Regions from separate parts of the Pantoea sp. AS142 genome, predicted to be linked through region 1. Evidence: predicted binding sites of a transcription regulator. Region 1 holds the regulator's gene; each other region holds the start of a gene.
The links. The regulator PurR, encoded in region 1, represses purine synthesis genes. The targets are predictions, from matches to a motif close to CANGCAAACGTTTGCNTG.
Positions count from the first base shown of each region.

Region 2: the regulator PurR is predicted to act here: its motif matches at 2,248-2,265, upstream of WFO64_RS02650 (amino acid aminotransferase).
Region 3: the regulator PurR is predicted to act here: its motif matches at 2,594-2,611, upstream of WFO64_RS12785 (7-cyano-7-deazaguanine/7-aminomethyl-7-deazaguanine transporter).

Region 1 covers NZ_JBBCMO010000001.1:967,471-972,631, forward strand. Annotated here, with positions in the region: gene punC (purine nucleoside transporter PunC) at 1-1,134, opposite strand, end outside; gene punR (DNA-binding transcriptional activator PunR) at 1,242-2,156, shown strand; gene purR (HTH-type transcriptional repressor PurR) at 2,144-3,169, opposite strand; gene cydH (cytochrome bd-I oxidase subunit CydH) at 3,451-3,540, shown strand; gene WFO64_RS04875 (C40 family peptidase) at 3,587-4,384, opposite strand; gene WFO64_RS04880 (Grx4 family monothiol glutaredoxin) at 4,750-5,085, shown strand; gene rnt (ribonuclease T) at 5,130-5,161, opposite strand, start outside.
Region 2 covers NZ_JBBCMO010000001.1:540,511-545,671, reverse strand. Annotated here, with positions in the region: gene asnS (asparagine--tRNA ligase) at 1-659, shown strand, start outside; gene ompF (porin OmpF) at 961-2,097, shown strand; gene WFO64_RS02650 (amino acid aminotransferase) at 2,329-3,519, shown strand; gene WFO64_RS02645 (MBL fold metallo-hydrolase) at 3,562-4,191, opposite strand; gene WFO64_RS02640 (YcbK family protein) at 4,231-4,779, opposite strand; gene ldtD (L,D-transpeptidase) at 4,965-5,161, opposite strand, start outside.
Region 3 covers NZ_JBBCMO010000006.1:94,199-99,359, forward strand. Annotated here, with positions in the region: gene WFO64_RS12770 (Gfo/Idh/MocA family protein) at 1-118, shown strand, start outside; gene iolE (myo-inosose-2 dehydratase) at 166-1,062, shown strand; gene WFO64_RS12780 (DcrB family lipoprotein) at 1,121-1,675, opposite strand; gene WFO64_RS12785 (7-cyano-7-deazaguanine/7-aminomethyl-7-deazaguanine transporter) at 1,904-2,569, opposite strand; gene tusA (sulfurtransferase TusA) at 2,774-3,025, shown strand; gene WFO64_RS12795 (zinc/cadmium/mercury/lead-transporting ATPase) at 3,080-5,161, opposite strand, start outside.

The DNA.
Region 1 (5,161 bases):
AAAGTAACCGATCAGCGCGAGCAGAATAGTTACCGTCATCATCAGTGTGGTGGTAAACAGCGCCTGGGTTAATCCGGCCGACACCGCCAGGCTGGCGGCAAAGCAGAGTCCTAACTGCAGCGTGTTCTGCAACGCTGCCGCTTTACCGGTGGCGTGCGGGAAAGGCATCAGCGCACCGGACACCACAATCGGATAGACCGCACCGTTAGCCAGCGCCATACCGCAGAAGGGTGCCATCAGGCTCATTAGCGTGCTATTGCCTGACAGCGCAACAGCAAACAGCGCAAGAATGCTCAGACTATAGACTCCCAGCAACCAGGGCAGCAACTGTGCGCCGCTAAAGCGGTTGAGGAGGGCGCGACAGCTGAATCCGCCAATTAAAAAGGCGAGTGTTTGCGGCACATAACTCAGGCCGATATCGGCAGGCGAGAGACCCAGATCCGCCAGAATAAAGGGCGAGCCGGTCAGCCAGGCAAAAAAGCTGGCTGAACAGGCGGAATAGATCAGCACATTTCCGCTGTAGACCCGTGATTTTAGCAGGGTGAAAAAGCCGGGCTGCGTACCTTTTTCGCCCGCGGGCTTACGCACGGTGGGCAGGCGCAGAGTAGTCAGAATCAACGCCACCGCAATCAGGGTTAGCACCAGGAAAATCGAACGCCAGTGGAAGTGACCGATCAGCCAGGCACCCAGCAATGGGGCCAGCGCCGGAGAGAGTGCAACCAGTGGCATAATGGTGGCAAATACTTTGTTGGCGCGCGCGGCAGGGTAGCGATCCACCACCAGCGCTTGCCAACTCACGGCCGCAGCACAGACACCAATTGCCTGAACAAAGCGCAGCGCCAGCATCAGATAGATATCATTTACCCACAGCATGCCTGCGCAGCCAACACCAAACATGGCCAGTCCGGCCAGCAGCACCGGTTTACGGCCGATGCGATCGGAAAGGGGGCCCCAGAAGAGCTGACCACAGGCGAAGCCTGCCAGGAATAGACTCATGCTGGCGCTGATCAGGCCGGGCGAGGTGTTAAAAGTTTGCTGCATTGCGCCAAAGGCGGGCAGGTACATATCAGTGGCTAAAAAGCCCAGCATGCTCAGCAGGGCAAGATAGGGCATGAATCCTTTATTCGACGACATTTGACTCTCATTTTGGCAGGATAAACGCGTCAGAGTGTAAAAGGTGCGTCTGACGCTGTGAAACGGTAATATTTGCCGATTGCTGTTAAAATTTTTGAAGGCAAATTATGTGGTCAGAATATGCATTAGAAGTGGTTGACGCCGTCGCCCGCGGGGGCAGCTTCAGCGCCGCCGCGCAGGAGTTACACCGGGTACCTTCTGCCATCAGCTATACGGTGCGTCAGCTGGAAAACTGGCTAGCGGTACCGCTATTCGAACGTCAGCATCGTGAAGTGGTTCTGACCCCGGCAGGCGAACATTTTGTCCGGGAAGGGCGCAGCATCATCAAAAAAATGCTTGCCACACGGCGACAGTGTCAGCAACTGGCCAACGGATGGCGCGGCCAGCTAAGCATTGCCGTTGACCGTATTGCTAAGCCTCAGCGCACCCGGCAAATGGTCAAAGATTTCTATCGCCACTTCCCCGATATGGAGTTGATCATCAGCTATGAAGTTTTTAACGGTGTATGGGATGCGCTGGCCGATGGCCGGGTGGATGTGGCGATTGGTGCGACTCAGGCGATTCCGGTTGGCGGACGGTTTGCCTTTCGGGATATGGGCAAACTCAACTGGCGTTGCGTTGTCGCGCCTCACCATCCCCTGACGCAAGCGAGCCAGATAGATGACGACACGCTGCGCAGTTGGCCATCACTGGTGCTGGAGGATACGTCACGCGCACTGCCGCGTCGTATGACATGGACGCTGGATAACCAGCGCAGGCTGGTGGTGCCGGAGTGGCAAACCGGCCTTGAGTGCGTGCAGGCGGGATTGTGCGTGGCGATGGTGCCTGGTCATCTGGCCAGGCCACTGCTCGACAGCGGCGAACTGGTTGAACTGACGCTGCCGGTGGCGTTTCCGGACAGCCCATGTTGCGTCAGCTGGGCAGAGGATCGCGCATCACCGGCGACAGGCTGGTTGCTCAGCTATCTGGGTGATGCGCAAACGCTTAATCAGGAGTGGTTAAGGGAAGATTACCGGCGATAGTCGCGGAACGGGCCATCGGCTACTGAACGGCGCTCAATCAGCGTGGGATGGACTTCAATCGTTTGTGAAACTTCACGCTTACTGGTGATACGGTCCAGCAGCATATCCAGCGCTTTCTCACCCAACTGGGCTTTAGGCTGATGCACTGTGGTCAGGGCGGGGGCGAAATAGCGGGCGTTGCGCACATTGTCATAGCCGATCACCGAAATGTCCTGTGGTACGCGCAAACCCATCTCATCGGCGGCGCAAATCGCGCCCATCGCCATGATGTCACCCCCACAGAACACTGCCGTCGGGCGTTGCTTCTGCGACAGGATCTGCTGCATCGCCTGATAGCCCGACTCCGGCTCAAAGTCACCCTGCACAATCCATTCGGTGCGCGGCTGAATACCCGCCTCTTCCAGCGCCTTCAGGAACCCGGCATGGCGGCCGCCACCGGTGTTACGCTCCATCTGACCGGGAATGGCACCAATCTCACGATGTCCACGTTCAATCAGATAGCGTCCCGCCAGATAACCGCCCTGAAAGGCATTATCCAGTACTGTGTCTGTGAAGTCGGCGCGCGACTCGCCCCAGTCCATCACTACCATCGGAATATTGCGGTTCTCTTCCAGCATTTGCAGCAGGTCGTCCGGATATTCAGAGCACATCACCAGCAAACCATCTACGCGTTTCTGCGCCATCATGCTGAGATAGGCGCGCTGTTTTTGCAGATCGTTATGCGCATTACCCAGAATCAATGTATAGCCTTTATCAAAACAGTGATTTTCAACCGCTTCAATAATTTCAGCGAAATAGGGCGCTTCGCTGGAGGTGGCAAGCAGGCCCAGCGTCTTGGTATGGTTCACTTTCAGGCTGCGCGCCACGGCGCTCGGTGAGTAGTGCAGTTCCTTAATCGCCTGCCAGACCGCGTTGCGCGTCTCTTCAGCCACAAAGCGGGTTTTATTGATGACGTGCGAAACGGTCGTCGTTGAGACTCCTGCGCGTTTCGCCACATCTTTAATTGTTGCCATGAAAATCGGACTCCAGTGCCTATCTAACCCTATGATAAGCTTTGTGTTAAACGTTTGCGTCTGTTCAGGGTTTTTTCCGCAAAAATGCCGCTTTACCGGACAGAAAACAGGCTCCTGGCGGAGAAAAACCGCCTGACAGCGTGCGCAAACGGAATCAGGGTTGCGCGCGTTGCGCAACAAAGGCGGGATTCTAACAAGGCTGGACGGATAAAACGAGATTTTTACTGGGCCCTGTGGGAAAATGCGATATCCACACTAATTGTGTGATGAAGGAGCAAGCAATGAGTACCGATCTTAAACTGGCTTTAATGACCACCGTGGGCTGTCTGCTGATGATTGTGGCCTTTAGTTTTACTGCCATTCTGCACTAATAAAAAAGCCGGGATTATCCCGGCTCTCTTCTGCTTGTTCTGCTACTCAGCGTATGGTTTTCGGCGTCATCACGCGACGGGCACCAATATAGTGACGTTGCCAGTAATCTTCCCCTAATGCGCTGATCTGAATATCTTTGCCGGTACGTGGTGACTGGATAAATTTGCCGTTGCCCAGGTAAACGCCGACGTGGTCAGCAGTACCGCGTCCATTGATGCGGAAGAAGACCAGATCGCCTTTCTCCAGCGACTCACGCTTGATTGGCGCAGCATCACGCAGGTGATACATCTCGTTAGCGGTTCGTGGGATTTTAAACTTCACCAGGTCTTTATACGCGTACCAGACCAGACCGCTGCAATCGAAACCGGTATGCGGTGAGGTGCCGCCCCACTGATACGGCTTACCTAACTGACCCATCAGCTTGGTCATCGCTGTTTCGCGCGCTTTCTGGTAGCGCTGGCGATGAGATTTGCTCATTTTAATCGTGCCGGTCTCGCTGGGGGTTACCTCAACCGTTTTCAGCGGGCGCTGATGACCATAGCGTTTCTTGTCTTTGTTCTTGTTGATACGGGCTGTTTTAAGCGAGGTCTTTTTAGCAGGTGTCTGTTTAGCGATGAGTTCGACTTTTTTCTGTTTTTTAGTTTTTAGTTTTTGAACCGAGCTGAGGCGAGTTTTTTTCGTCACCGTTTTCAACGGGCGACGCTTGCGGCGCTCATCGTCGCGCGCGCTCTTTTTCTCTGCCTTATGCGTACTAACGTTCACCGGTGCGTGCGGCGACGCAGCGGCGATGTTAAAAAACAGTTGCGCAAAGGCCAGCATGAAAAGCGTAATGATTAAACGCATAGTCCATTGAAGTCGTTAAGTTGTCAGGGCCACTACGCACCGCGACAAAGTTGAGATTAATCTGATCCAGGATCAGCGCCCCGGCCATTCTAGTCCAGTTCTTTTAAAAACTGTAATGCCTTTTAATATTAATCTTTGCAACCCACGTAATTGCGCTGAAAATGAGCATTTTCAGCGTCTTATATCAGCGAAATTATTACGAATTATTAATCTGTTACCAGACGTTAATAATCAGGCATTCAGGCATCCGACGCAGGACTTAACAATGATGGCGATTTAATCGGGCAGCGATCAAAATGTCGTTTTCAGTCATGCTGCGAAGTCGCTACAATAAACAAACACGAAGTAACGAATTAAGGAAGGCAATTATGAGTACTGTAGAAAAAATTCAGCGCCAGATCGCAGAAAACCCGATCCTGCTGTACATGAAAGGTTCTCCGAAACTGCCAAGCTGCGGTTTCTCTGCACAGGCGGTGCAGGCGCTGTCAGCCTGCGGTGAGCGTTTTGCTTACGTGGATATTCTGCAGAACCCGGACATTCGTGCAGAGCTGCCGAAATATGCCAACTGGCCAACTTTCCCGCAGCTGTGGATCGATGGTGAGCTGGTCGGTGGATGCGATATCATCGTTGAGATGTTACAGCGCGGTGAACTGCAGTCGCTGATTAAAGAGACCGCAGAAAAATTTAAAGAAGCAGAATAAAAAAAGGCCGACATTAAGTCGGCCTTTTTTCATTGCAGCATCGCTTATGCGGATGTACTGATTTGCGCGTCGTCTT
Region 2 (5,161 bases), 430 kb from region 1:
GGATGCTGGAGCCGGAAATTGCGTTTGCGTCACTTGATGATGCCGCTGCACTGGCAGAAGCCATGCTGAAATATGTATTCAACGCGGTACTGGAAGAACGCGCCGATGACATGGCCTTCTTTGCTGAGCGCGTGGATAAAGAGGCCATAGAGCGCCTGCAGCGTTTCATCACGACTGATTTTGCCCAGGTCGATTACACCGATGCGGTTAATATCCTGATGAACTGTGGTCAGAGCTTTGAAAACCCAGTTTCCTGGGGTATCGATCTCTCTTCAGAACATGAACGCTATCTGGCAGAGAAACATTTTAAAGCACCGGTAGTGGTGAAAAACTATCCGAAAGACATTAAAGCATTCTATATGCGCCTGAACGAAGATGGCAAAACCGTGGCGGCGATGGATGTTCTGGCGCCAGGGATTGGTGAGATCATCGGTGGTTCACAGCGTGAAGAGCGTCTTGAGGTGCTGGATGCTCGTCTGGAAGAGATGGGTCTGAATAAAGAAGATTACTGGTGGTATCGTGACCTGCGCCGCTACGGTACCGTGCCACATTCAGGCTTCGGATTGGGCTTTGAACGTTTAATCGCCTATGTGACTGGCGTGCAAAATGTCAGGGACGTCATCCCCTTCCCGCGTACTCCACGCAATGCGAGTTTCTAAAATTCAGCATTAAATATAAGAAATTCATATATATAAAGAGGTCGGCACTGCCGGCCTTTTTTTATTTTTGTAAATTTTGAGTTATCTCACAAAGTTCCGTATTTTTTACACTTTGTAATACAAATTTTCTCTTTGAAACCAGATTACGAGTTTAGTAGCATTTTCGAGGTAGAATTACGGCGGGGGGGATGGAAAGATGCGTGCAGACACAGGAAGACACCAAACTTCGTTCAGGGTTCCCGTAAAGGTTTCTTGACGGCAGTGGCAGGTGTACAAATAACTCCAATGAGGGTAATGAATAATGATGAAGCGCAATATTCTTGCAGTGATTATCCCAGCTCTGTTAGCCGCCGGCGCAGCAAACGCTGCAGAAATCTATAACAAAGACGGCAACAAACTGGACCTGTACGGTAAAGCTGTTGGTCTGCACTACTTCTCTGATAACGATGCCGCGGATAACGATGGCAACAACGGCGACAAATCTTACGTTCGTTTTGGTTTCAAGGGCGAAACGCAGATTAATGACCAACTGACTGGTTACGGCCAGTGGGAATACAACATTCAGGCGAACAACTCTGAAGGTTCAGACGCACAAGATGGTAACAGAACCCGTCTGGGCTTTGCCGGTCTGAAATTCGGTGACGCTGGCTCAATCGACTACGGCCGTAACTACGGTGTGGTTTATGATGCAATTGGCTGGACCGACATGCTGCCAGAGTTCGGTGGCGACTCAGGATATTCAGATAACTTCATGAACGGTCGTAGCACCGGCCTGCTGACCTACCGCAACACCAACTTCTTTGGTCTGGTAGATGGCTGGGACTTCGCAGTTCAGTATCAGGGTAAAAATGAGCGTACTGACACCCGTCGTGCTAACGGCGACGGCTGGGGCGCTTCAACCAGCTATACCTCACCAATCGGTGTCGGTGTTGTTGGTGCATATAGCAGCAGCGATCGCACTGACTCTCAGGCAGACGGCACCACTGACATTAATGGCAACGTAGTTGGTCAGGGTAAACGCGCAGAAAACTGGGCAACTGCTCTGAAATATGATGCAAACAACGTTTACCTGGCAGCGATGTACGGTGAAACCCGTAACTCTACGCCAATTACTGTTAACACCAGTGTGAATGCTGCAGGCGTTACACAGACAGGTGCTGCCTCTGCTAATAAAGCACAGAACATTGAACTTGTTGCACAGTATCAGTTCGACTTCGGTCTGCGCCCATCCATTGCTTATGTACAATCTAAAGGCAAGGACATTGAAGGCGTGGGCGATGCTGACCTGGTTAAATACATCGACGTGGGCGCGACCTACTACTTCAACAAAAACATGTCTACCTATGTGGACTATCAGATCAACCAGCTGGATGACAACAACGCGCTGGGCCTGAACACTGATGACACTGTAGCCGTAGGCCTGGTTTACCAGTTCTAATCCTGCTTAAACATGTTGAAAAACGGGGCTACGGCCCCGTTTTTTATGTCTGTGATTCCCCTGAACCGCCTATCTTCCCGCCCTGTTACCCCGTTTTAACCTCTGCATTTCCTCGTCGCGCAATCCACACTGCAAAATGTATGAATTTGTCTCGCAAACGGTTGGCATTTGCCTGACCGGGCGCTAACCTGAGAGCCCTCTTGCTAAAGTTCACGCTAATGGACCTGACACATGTTTGAATCGATCTCTGCTGCACCCGCCGATCCTATTCTTGGGCTGGCCGATCTGTTTCGTGCTGACGACCGCCCCGAAAAAATAAACCTGGGTATTGGCGTCTATAAAGACGAAACCGGCAAGACCCCGGTGCTGACCAGTGTTAAAAAAGCTGAGCAATACCTGCTGGAAAATGAAACCACCAAAAACTATCTCAGCATTGATGGTCTGGCTGATTTTGCCCGCTGCACACAGGCCCTGCTGTTCGGCAACCAGAGCCCGCTAATCACCGCTGGCCGCGCTCGCACGGCTCAGACACCGGGTGGTACAGGCGCGCTACGCGTTGCAGCCGATTTCCTCGCCACGCAAACATCGGTGAAACGGGTCTGGATCAGCAATCCGAGCTGGCCGAATCACAACAACGTGTTCAATGCAGCCGGCCTTGAGGTCTGTGAATACCATTATTACGACCCGGCAAACCATACGCTGGATTTTGAGAGCATGCTGGCGTCGCTGCAGCAGGTTCAGCCTGGTGACGTGGTGCTGTTCCACGGCTGCTGCCATAACCCGACCGGTATCGACCCGACCGCTGAGCAGTGGCAGCAGTTGGCGCAGCTTTCACAGGCCAATGACTGGTTGCCGTTGTTCGACTTCGCCTATCAGGGCTTTGCCCGGGGTCTGGAGGAAGATGCAGAAGGCCTGCGTATTTTTGCTGCATCGCATCAGGAATTGATCGTCGCCAGTTCTTACTCTAAGAACTTCGGCCTGTACAACGAGCGTGTGGGTGCCATCACCCTGGTGGCGGCGGAAGCCAGCGTGGCAGATACGGCGTTCAGCCAGGTCAAATATACCATTCGTGCGAACTACTCCAATCCGCCAGCGCATGGTGCGGCCATCGTCGCCACGATTCTGGGCAACGATACCCTGCGCACCATCTGGGAGCAGGAGCTGTCGGACATGCGCCAGCGCATTCAGCGCATGCGCCAATTGTTTGTGAACACACTGGCGGAAAAAGGCGCACAGCGCGACTTCAGCTTTATCATTAAGCAGAACGGCATGTTCTCGTTTAGTGGATTAACCAAAGACCAGGTAATTCGGCTGCGTGAAGAGTTTGGTGTCTATGCCGTCAACTCAGGCCGGGTGAATGTGGCGGGCATGACGCCAGACAATATGTCTGCGCTGTGCGAAGCGATTGTCGCCGTGCTGTAAGCAGGATGACCTAATTGAAAAATGGGCCTGCTGGCCCATTTTTTATTGCAGAAAAGGATTACTGATGCGTTCACGTCCCAGCGTAGAAATCGGGCCGTGACCGGGCAGAAACGTAACATCATCGCCCAGCGGCAGTAATTTTGTGCGGATAGCATCAATTAACTGCTGATGATCGCCCTGCGGGAAGTCTGTGCGTCCCACACCACCATTAAAAATCACATCGCCTGAGATCAGTAACCGTCCTGAACGGTCAAAGAACACCACATGGCCAGGCGAATGTCCCGGGCAGTGCAGGACTTCCAGCGTGGTCAGCCCTACCTGTACGCTCTCCCCCTCTTCCAGCCAGCGGTCGGGCGTAAAAGGTGCACATTCATCAAGTCCGAACATCCGGCTCTGGGTAGGCAGTGCTTCCAGCCAGAATGCATCACGCTTATGCGGTCCGATAATCGGAATCTGGTAGAAAGCAGCCAGTTCGACAGCTGCCCCGACGTGATCAAGGTGTCCATGCGTCAGCAGAATCTGAGTCGGTTTAAGTTTGCAATGCTGCAGCGTTTGTTTGATTAGATCGGCATCGCCGCCAGGGTCGACCAGTGCGGCTTCACGAGTAGTGTCGCACCAGATAACTGAGCAGTTTTGGGCAAACGCTGTAACAGGAATAATGTGGTAATTCATAACGCTCCATGACCGGCTCACGCAGCGTTGCCGGTATCATTACCAGTGCCTGATCGGCCCGGTATCAATATGTACAAAGTTACTGCGGGGATAATATCCTACACCACCGGCACGCAGAGATAACGCCGCTTTGCGAACATTGGCTAATGAAATACCTTCAATATGGAAATCCATTGCCTGGCCTTTGGTGTGATAGCTGTGCTTTGCCACCCCAGGACCGCTCTCACGTAACATATTGTTGGTTGCAAGTGAACGATAGCCGGAAACCAGCTGGATCGGTTTACGCATTCCCAGCAGCGCCTGCAAGCGGAAGATTTGGTCAAACAGGTGCGGGTCAATGCTTTTCACTTTATTGGCCCGATAGTCACGGAAAAAGTGATTTAATCGTGACAACTCATCCTTGTCGTAACTCTTACCATTAAAAAACTCAGTTTTAAGGGTTTCACCGGTGTGGAGATTATTAAGCATCAATACACGCGGGCGAGACGTAGAAAGCGAGGCCTTAGCAGAAGCGGGCAATAATGCCAGTCCAGCGGCGGCGCTACCGCATAGCAGTAGTTTGCGACGAAAAGAATCAATAGTAGACATGTAACGGTTTACCTGAGAGTGAAGCCATAGAAATGTGTAAAAAGCGCACAGGCCGAACCATAACTTTCTCTCAGTGGAGCGTCAACCCATCAGCAAACGGTTTGCGAGGCGATCCCCGAAGCGATCGCCATTTGATCATATTTTTCTGAATGACCGGCGGGCTGCTAACGATTTAAAATCAATCACTAGAGCAGCAATTGCTCAGCCCGGCTCAGAGCCTGACTGCCCGAACGGGCGGTGTCATCATAATTGTAAATATCTGTGCGGAACTGCGGTTTGCCATCATCAGCAACCCACGCCGTCAGATAATAGAGATTGACCGGAATGCGATGGCGAATCGACACATAGCGGGTGTCACCCTCTTTCAACGTGCTGGAAATAC
Region 3 (5,161 bases), on a different contig from region 1:
GCCCTCTGCCTGGGATGGCTTTGCCGCCTCAGTGGCAGCCGATGCCTGCATCAAAGCGCAAAGCAGTGGTGCGATTGAGCCGGTAGAGATGCCGCCGCGTCCTGCTTTCTATAACTGATTCAGCCCTATACGCGGCCTGGCCGCTCTCCTTCCGGGAAAAAGATGATGAACAAAGAGAATGTAAAACTGGCGATCGCCCCGATCGGCTGGACCAACGATGACATGCCGGATCTCGGCAGTGAAAACACTTTTCAGCAGACCGTGAGTGAGATGGCGCTGGCAGGCTTTACCGGCAGCGAAGTGGGCAGCAAATACCCCCGCAACCCGGCTATTTTGAAACCGATGCTCGACATTCGCGGCATCGAGATCTGCAATGCCTGGTTCAGCACCTTTTTCGCCAACGGAGACAAAGAGAAAACCATCGATGAGTTCATCAATCATATGAACTTTCTGCATGAGATGGGCGCACGGGTGATTGGCTGTTCTGAGCAGAGCAAAAGTATTCAGGGCACCACGCTGGCGGTGTTTGAACAGAAAGCGATTTTCAGCGATGAAGAGTGGCGGTTAACCGCGGAAGGCTATAACGAACTGGCGCGCATCGCGGCGGAGAAGGGGATGCGCGTTACGCTGCATCACCACATGGGCACCGGCATCCAGACCACCGAAGAGATTGACCGGTTTATGGCGATGACCGACGAGCAGGTCGGTTTACTCTATGACACCGGCCACGTCTACTACTCCGAAGGCTCCCAGCAGAAGATGCTGGCGGTGCTGGAAAAATATCTGCCGCGCATCTTCCACGTCCATCTCAAGGATGTGCGTGATGAGGTGGTCGCCGAGGTACGTGAGAACCATCTCTCTTTCCTGGACGGGGTGAAAAAGGGCACCTTTACCGTGCCGGGCGATGGCGTGATCGACTTTAAACCCGTGTTCAAAATCCTGGATGATTACGGCTACAAAGGCTGGATGGTCGTTGAGGCGGAGCAGGATCCGGCGCTGGCCAATCCGTTCGAGTATGCGGTGAAAGCGCGGAAATATATTCGCGAGAATGCAGGGTTATAAAAGGCGCTTCTGACCGAAGGCTGGCTTTCCCACTGTGCAGGGGAGCCAGCCGTCTGGTTTACTTCAGCGTAATGCTTTTCACAATGTTGTCAGCATCGCTCTGCGCCTGCTGCTGATTATCGCCTGGCAGCGTAATCTGCAGCGTCACCAGCTTGCCATCTACTTTTGCCAGAACCACTGAGGACCATGAGGTCTGATTTTTGGCAGAAATTACCGTATCCAGCTGCTGTGCTGGCTGATCTTTCAGCGTCACAGACTTGTTCGACACGACCTGCAACTGCGGGTCGCGATTACGCTGCTGCTGTTCCATACGCTTCGACAGCACATCCAGTCCATCATTGGTCGGATCACCGGCAATCACAATAATCGCTCGGGCACCGGTTTCGTCAGCATAAACGTGCATATTAGTGGTCTGTGAACCCAGTTTACCGCTTTTATCTGACATGCCTGGTGGCAGTGAGAAGCTCAGTTTGCCATCCATCAGCGTGACGGTTTGCGCCGACTGACTGGCGCTGACACCGTTGTCATTCGCCGCTTCATCTTTCTTCTGGTCACAGGCCGCTAAGCCGATTACCAGTAATCCCATTCCTACATATTTCACCAGGTTGCGCATCAGAATCCCTTTTTAAGTTTCCAGTCAGGCATTAATACAACAGGAATCAGGTTGCAAACGCAACCTGATGATTGTCAGAAGATCTTAGCGGGTAATGGCAGAAAATTGTATGGCGGGTCAGAACCTGGGCAGTGCTCGCAATCCTCACGTACAACGTGTACGTTCCAGTTGTTCCGCACAGTCCGTGTTCAGACTGCCTGCAACCATTACGCCTGATGGAATAGGGGGCTAGCCGAAATTTACCTGTCGGACAGTCTGGCGTTCAGCCAGACGCTTCAGCGCCGCGTTGAGTAACACACCGTAAGCGGGCAGGAAGAAGACCATGCAAATCAGCACTTTGAAGCTGTAATCCACCAGGGCAATCTCTACCCAGTGTTGCGCCATAAACGCATCGGGGCTTTTATAAAAGGCGATAAAGAAGAAGGCCAGCGTATCGCTGATATTCCCCAGGAACATGGCGCAGCCTGGTGCAACCCACCACTGTGGCAGACGACGCAGACGATTGAACACGTGAACATCGAGGATCTGACCCAGCGCGTAAGCCATAAAGCTAGCGCAGGCGATACGGGCAACAAACAGATTCATCTTTTCCAGTGCCAGCCAGCCCTGCCATTCACCCTGATAAAACAGTGCCGAGACGCCGTAAGAGATAAACAGCGCCGGAATCATCACCGCCAGGATAATGCGTCGGGCCAGCGGTGCGCCAAAAATACGCACGGTAAGATCGGTCGCCAGGAAGATAAACGGGAAGCTGAACGCACCCCAGGTGGTATGAAAGCCAAAGATTGAAACGGGCAGCTGAACCAGATAGTTACTGGAGGTGATCACCAGCAGGTGAAACAGCGATAACCAGAAAAGCGCATGCAGGCGCTGACGTGAAGAAAATGCGAGCATATTCAACCTTTTTAATGTTGGGGTGAGGGAACCCATTGCGGGACGCCGTTCGGGCAGCGCCAGGCAGTTTTATGAGCAAAAAGCGGCGGCATCTTACCGCGTTGTGCTTTTTATGCAATGGTTAATTTTAGCGCAATCGTTATCGCCTTGATTCACCGCCAGCACGCGCTAGAATGAGCGCCCCTTACCTGAACCGAGTCGATTATGAGCGATGCTTTTTCCTCTGCTGACCATCAGCTGGATGCCCGCGGCCTGCGTTGCCCGGAGCCGGTGATGATGGTGCGCAAAACCGTTCGCAGTTTGCAGGATGGCGAGACGTTAATGATCATCGCCGATGACCCGGCGACGACCCGCGATATTCCCGGCTTCTGTCGCTTTATGGAACATGGCCTGCTGGCGCAGCAGACTGACACGCTGCCCTATCAGTTTCTGATCCGCAAAGGCATGGCAGGTTAACCACAGCCGCCCAGGCCGTCGTTAACCTCACTCTTCAGATCAGAAGCCCTGCACTCAGGCGCGGCGATGCAGTAACCGTAGCGCATTAGCTGTGACCAGCGCGGTTGCCCCCGAATCCGCCAGTACTGCCAGCCAGAGTCCGGTCAGACCCAGCAGGGTTGTGACCAGGAAAATCGCCTTCAGCCCCAGCGCAATGCCAATATTCTGGCGGATGATGCGACGCGTGCGGCGTGCCAGCGCAATCATCGGGGCCAGATTGCTGAGCTGATTACGCGTCAGGGCAGCATCGGCCGCTTCCAGCGCCACATCGGTGCCGCTGCCCATGGCAATGCCCAGCGTCGCCGCTTTCATCGCCGGTGCATCGTTAATGCCATCCCCGACCATCGCCAGCGGCTGCTGCTGACTCAGTTCCCGGATCGCTACGACTTTATCGGCGGGCAGCAGACTGGCGCGATAATCAATATCCAGCTGGCGGGCAATCGTCGCTGCGGCGCGCGGGTTATCGCCGGTCAGCATCAGGCTATCAATACCCAGCTTTTTCAGCGCCTGTAATGCAGATACGGCATCGTCGCGCAGCTGATCGCGCAGAGCCAGCGCTCCCAGCGCCTCACCATCGCGCATTAACACGACCAGTGTTTCACCTTCGGCTTCCCGCTGCGCAATCTGCACGCTTTGCTGCGGCGTCAGACCGGGGGCATGGCCGGGCGTCATCAGCTGAATCTGCTGGCCAGCTATCAGTGCAGTGATGCCGCGTCCCGCTTGCACCTGCTGATCCTGCGCGTCAGGCATCATCAGTTGACGCGTCTGTGCGGCCGCCACGATAGCGCTGGCCAGCGGATGAGTCGCACCCTGTTCCGCCGCAGCGCTCAGCGCCAGCATCTCTGACTCACTGGCCGCACCAAACCGCAGGATCTGTGTCAGCTGAGGCTTGCCCAGTGTCAGAGTGCCGGTTTTATCAAACGCCATTCTGCGCACTGAACTCAGCCGCTCCAGCGCCGCCCCGCCTTTGATTAGCGCGCCCTGACGTGCCGCCGCAGCCAGCCCGGAGGTAATGGCGGCTGGCGTAGAGATCACCAGCGCACAGGGGCAGCCAATCAACAGCAGGGTCAGCCCTTTGTAGATCCACGGCTGCCAGTCGCCTGCGCCGAGCAGTGGCGGCATCACCATCACCAGCAGCGACAGCAGCATTACCAGCGGCGTGTAGAGGCGGCTGAACTGATCGATATAACGCTCAACCGGCGCACGGTGTGTTTCTGCTTCCTCAATCAGTTGCAGGATCCGGTCGATAGCGCTTTCACCCGGCTTCGATACCACTTCCAGCATCACCAGTCGATCAACGCTGGTGGCACCGGCGAGGATTTTTTCTCCACTGGTGCGGGTTACTGGCAGCGATTCACCGGTCAGCGCACTCTCATCGAAACTGGCGAGCGGGCTGATTAAACGGCCATCGACCGGCAAACGGCTGCCTGCCGCGACTTCAATCGTATCGCCGGGTTGCAGCGCCGCGAGCGGCACGTCAATACGCTTTCCTTCTTCAAGGCGAATCGCCGATTCAGGCCGCAATGCCATCAGGCGGGTTACGCCGCTGCGCGCCCTGGAGGCGGCATAGCTTTCCAGTTGTTCACCCAGTTGAAACAGCACCAGCACCATCGCAGCTTCAGCGTGTGCGCCAATAATCAGCGCGCCAGCCGATGCCAGCGTCATTAAGGTTTCTATGGTAAAAGGCGATCCACTGCGCAGGCGCTGCCAGGCACCCCGCGCCACCGGGATCAGGCCGACCAGCGTGGTCAGTACGAACAGCCGGTCGCCCCATCTGGGCGCGAACTGGCTGAGAACGCTGCTGGCGAGCACCAGCAGCGCCAGCATAATCAGCATCCGGTTATGCTGCCAGCCCGGACTGTCGGGTGAGGTGGATGAGGTGGCTGATGGGGCGGCGAGCTGAAAACCCGCTTTTTTCACCGCCTGTTCAACGGTGTTTTGGACATCTTTGTCGGCGTTGATCACCAGCTTCTCACTGCTGAACAGCACGCGGGCGTTGGTTACGCCATTCACCTGACGGACAGCGGTTTCAATACTGCGGGCGCAACTGGGGCAATCCATGCCGCTGACCTGCCAGCTAAAGGTGTGACGGCTTTC